2 regions of the Variovorax sp. AB1(2024) genome follow, and region 2 is predicted to be linked to the other one. Evidence: riboswitches for the same ligand, from Rfam matches in the RefSeq annotation. Region 2 holds a riboswitch; the other holds the start of a gene.

Region 1 (2,382 bases), 2.8 Mb from region 2:
TCCGGCTGGGCATGCACGCCCCCGCAGGCTTCTCGTCTTGTGGCTCTGAGCCCGCCACACGCCGTACAGGTGATCGCACTCAACACCATGGCCACCTACTTTGGCATGGCTGCAGGAGCTGCACTGGGAGGACTCTTCTCGGCAAGCGGCAACCTGCTTTTCATTCCCCTGGCTGGCGCGGCAGCTCAATGCATCGCCATCTGGATGCTGACCGCTCGCGAAGAAGAGACGTTCATGAAGGCTACACACGAATGACACCCCACGACAACCGACGGAGCGACCTGATGTTTGATGTTGAACTGTTGGTGCGCGAGCGCGATCGCCCGGCGGACTTCCCCGGCCTGGAGACAAAGACGAGATACCGCAAGGTATTGAATGAAGTGGTAGATGGCACCGACATCGCCCCGACTCCGATCGCGACGATTGGCCTTCCCTTTGCCACGCCGTGCGTTGCGCGCTGGGAGTACGGGCGGCTTTACGGTGTCTACACGCCGCCTTTGCATGCCGCAATGCCCACCGGCAACATCTTTGGCGGCTACCTCACAGGCCTGGTCGACCAGTGGGCCGGACTCGCTACGTATTCGGTCATACCCGACCGGCTGCAGGTGCTCACCGTCAACATGAACATGGACTTCAAGACCCCGGCCGTGATCATGGAAACCCGGCTGCAGGCCAGCGTGACGACATTGACGGAAAGAAAAGCAATTGTCCAGGTGCTCGCCTGGCAGGCTGACATCCTTCTCTTCGAGGCGATGGTGGTCGAAGTCCTGGCGCCTTGGCGCGTCAAGCCCCCGGCTGAGGTCGCGCGCTGACCGGAACCGCAGAGCCTTCCTCGATCGGTCGCACCAGCAGCGTGCCTTGTGCGCGGGGCGCCGGGTGCTCCCCGCAGCGAAATAAAGGAGGAGCCCGAAGGGCGGGGGACATTCGCGGAGGGGAGCACCCGGTGGCCTGCGCACACGCCCTGAACACAGCTCTCCCTTCCGTATCAACTACACTCGGCGGGGTCAGGAGAGAGCCCCGCCAGCCGGGGCCGCCGAAGGCGCAGGGGTTTCCCGAACGCTCAGGCAAAAGGACTGACAAGGCGCCGGCGAACACCGGCGTTTCCTTGCTGGAGAGAGGCCGCCGTACCGCAAACGGCGCAGCGGCCCACCGAAGGAGCAAACCCCGATCGTGGGGCGAATCTCTCAGGTAAAGCGGACAGCAGGGGTGGCCCATGGCTTGCGTCATGGATTTTGTCTGCCCCTTTGGAGTGCCCCGTGGCCGCTTCCTCCGCACCCGCTACCGAACTTCTCAAGACGCCGCTGCACGACCTTCACGTGGAGCTCGGCGCCCGCATGGTGCCCTTCGCCGGCTATTCCATGCCGGTGCAGTACCCCGCCGGCCTCATGGCCGAACACAAGCACACGCGCGATGCGGCCGGCCTGTTCGACATCTCCCACATGGGCCAGCTTCGCCTCGTCGGCCCCGACGCCGCGGCCGCCTTCGAAACCCTGATGCCCGTCGACGTGATCGACCTGCCCGCCGGCAAGCAGCGCTACGGCCTGCTGCTGAACGACGAAGGCGGCATCCTCGACGACCTGATGTTCTTCAACGAAGGCCACGGCTCGCTCTTCGTGATAGTCAACGGCGCCTGCAAGGTGGCCGACATCGCCCACATCCAGCAGAAGATCGGCTCCCGCTGCGAAGTGCAGCCCTTGCCCGACCACGCCCTGCTCGCGCTGCAGGGCCCCAAGGCCGCCGCCACGCTGGCGCGGCTGTCGCCCGGCATCGAGCGCTTCGTGTTCATGACGGGCGGCGCGGTTCAGATCGGCGGCATTCCCGCCTTCGTCACCCGCAGCGGCTACACCGGCGAAGACGGCTTCGAGATCTCGGTGGCCGCGAAGGACGCCGAGCCGCTGGCCCGCCTGCTGCTGGCCCAGCCCGAGGTCAAGCCCATCGGCCTGGGCGCGCGCAATTCGCTGCGGCTCGAAGCCGGCCTGTGCCTGTACGGCAACGACATCGACACCACCACCACGCCGGTCGAGGCTTCGCTCAACTGGGCGATGCAGAAGGTGCGCCGCGCGGGCGGCGCGCGCGAAGGCGGCTTCCCCGGCGCCGCGAAGATCCTCGCGCAGCTCGCCGCCGCCACGGCGGGCACCGCCGGCCACACCGACCACGACACGCTGAAGCGCAAGCGCGTCGGCCTCGTGGCGCTGGAGCGCATTCCGGTGCGCGACGGCACGGTGCTGCAGTCATTCGAAGGCCAGGACATCGGCATCGTCACCAGCGGGCTGCTCGGCCCCACGGCCGACCGCTGCATCGCCATGGGCTACGTGGCCACCGCCTTCGCCGAGCCCGGCACCCGCGTGCAGGCCATCGTGCGCGGCAAGCCGGTGCCGATGG
Region 2 (2,382 bases):
GGCGAATGGCGCTGCAGTGGTCCTTCACGTACAGCCAGTCGCGCACCTGCATGCCGTCGCCGTACACGGGCAGCGGCTTGCCGGCCAGCGCGTTGACGATCATCAGCGGGATGAGCTTCTCGGGGAAGTGGAACGGGCCGTAGTTGTTGGAGCAGTTGGTGGTGAGCACCGGCAGGCCGTAGGTGTGGTGCCACGCGCGCACGAGGTGATCGCTGGCGGCCTTGCTGGCCGAGTACGGGCTGTTGGGCTCGTACTTGTTCTCTTCGGTGAAGGCCGGGTCTGTCTTCGAAAGCGAGCCGTAGACCTCGTCCGTCGACACATGCAGGAAGCGGAAGGCCGATTTCTGCTCGGCCGGCAGCGCGCTCCAGTAGCCGCGCACCGATTCGAGCAGGCGGAAGCTGCCGAGCACGTTGGTCTGCACGAAGTCTTCGGGACCGTGGATCGAGCGGTCCACATGCGACTCGGCGGCAAAGTTGACCACGGCGCGCGGCTTGTGCTCGGCCAGCAGGCGGTCGACCAGGGCGCTGTCGCCGATGTCGCCCTGCACGAAGATGTGCCGTGGGTTGTTCTTGAGCGATGCGAGCGTCTCGAGGTTGCCGGCGTAGGTCAGCTTGTCGAGGTTCACGACAGGCTCGTCGCTGCTCGCGATCCAGTCGAGTACGAAATTGGCGCCAATGAAGCCAGCGCCGCCGGTAACCAAGATCATGGGGTCCCCTGAAGTTGAAAGTCATCGCCGTGTCGCAATGAACCTTAACGTTCGATTATCCCATTGGGCCAATTGGCGGAAACACAAGACGTTACCGTTCTGCCCTCGGCGTGTTTACAATCGTTCGCGATACCGCAGGAGAGCGGGCCACCCCGGTGGCCCTACCGAAGGCGCAAACTCCCATAAACGCTCAGGTCGGCCCGACGAAGTCTTGGATTTCGGCAAGGGGTCAGTACTGCATCAACTGAAACGCCGTCTGGAGAGACGCCACTTCACGTGGCGCACCGAAGGAGCAAATTCGTTGCAATGGCGCAACGAATGAATCTCTCAGGTACCGAGGACAGGGGGAGCGGCAACTTGGACAGCGGTCGTCCGGTTGCTTGCTATTAATTCAATAGTATTCATCCTCGCCCGCCGTTCAAGCGCAGCACCTCAAAGGTACTTGAAATGCGCGTGATCGTTCTTGGCGCCGGCCTGCTCGGCGTGACCTCGGCTTACTACCTCCAGCAACTCGGCCACGAAGTGACCGTGATCGACCGGCAGGCCACCCCGGCCGCCGAAACCAGCTTCGCCAATGGCGGGCAGATTTCCGTCAGCCATGCCGAACCCTGGGCCAACCCCAGCGCGCCGCTCAAGGTGCTGCAGTGGCTGGGCAAGGAAGACGCCCCGCTGCTGTTCCGCATCCGCGCCGACATGCGCCAGTGGCTGTGGGGCCTGCAGTTCCTGCGCGAATGCACGCCGGCGCGCACCCGCCACAACATCGAGCAGATCGTGCGTCTTGGCACATACAGCCGCTCGATGTTGCAACAGTTGCGCCGCGACACCGGCATCGCCTACGACCAGCGCACCCAGGGCATCCTGCACTTCTATACGACGCAGAAGGAATTCGACGGCGCCCTCGCGCCCGCCGAGCAGATGCGCGCGCTGGGCTGCGAACGCCAGGTCATCTCCGCCGATGAGGCCGTGAGGATTGAGCCCGCCCTCGCGCACATCCGCCCCAAGCTGGCCGGCGCCACCTACACGGCCGAGGACGAATCCGGCGATGCCAACCGCTTCGCGCGCGAACTGTCCCGGCTCGCGGCCGAAGCCGGCGTGAAATTCCTCATGAGCCACACCGTCACCGCCCTGCGCGAGGCCGGCGGCAGCATCGACCACGTGGAGGTCACCGATGCCGAAGGCCGCTTCCAGCGCATTCGCGGCGACGCCTTCGTGATGGCGATGGGCTCGCTGAGCCCGTTGCTCGCCGCGCCGCTGGGCATCCGCCTGCCGATCTATCCGGCCAAGGGCTATTCGGTCACGCTGCCCGTCAAGGACGCCTCCAAAGCGCATCAGGTCTCGCTGACCGACGACGAATTCAAGCTCGTGTTCTCGCGCTACACCTCGGAGTCCGGCGACCGCCTGCGCATCGCGGGCACGGCCGAACTCAACGGTTACGACCGCGACCTGAACCGCGTGCGCTGCGAAGCCATCGTGCGCCGTGTCGAAGAGCTGTTCCCCGGCGCCGGCGACACCACGCAGGCCCAGTTCTGGACCGGCCTGCGCCCCGCCACGCCAAGCAACGTGCCGCTGATCGGCAAGACGAAGCTCGCCAACCTGTTCCTCAACACCGGCCACGGCACGCTCGGCTGGACGCATGCCTGCGGCTCCGGCAAGTCGATCGCGCGCATCGTGAGCGG

The links. Region 2 has a riboswitch for glycine ahead of WIX39_RS07895 (D-amino acid dehydrogenase). Riboswitches for the same ligand answer to the same signal wherever they lie in the genome.
Region 1: linked by a shared signal. The riboswitch ahead of gcvT (glycine cleavage system aminomethyltransferase GcvT) and the one ahead of WIX39_RS07895 (D-amino acid dehydrogenase) in region 2 are both predicted to bind glycine.

What each region holds. Positions count from the first base shown of each region.
Region 1 covers NZ_JBBHKP020000001.1:4,507,886-4,510,267, forward strand. The annotation lists gene WIX39_RS21090 (MFS transporter) at 1-255, shown strand, start outside; gene WIX39_RS21095 (PaaI family thioesterase) at 252-812, shown strand; glycine riboswitch at 996-1,086, shown strand; glycine riboswitch at 1,099-1,211, shown strand; gene gcvT (glycine cleavage system aminomethyltransferase GcvT) at 1,257-2,382, shown strand, end outside.
Region 2 covers NZ_JBBHKP020000001.1:1,680,916-1,683,297, reverse strand. The annotation lists gene rfbB (dTDP-glucose 4,6-dehydratase) at 1-706, opposite strand, end outside; glycine riboswitch at 832-935, shown strand; glycine riboswitch at 953-1,060, shown strand; gene WIX39_RS07895 (D-amino acid dehydrogenase) at 1,154-2,382, shown strand, end outside.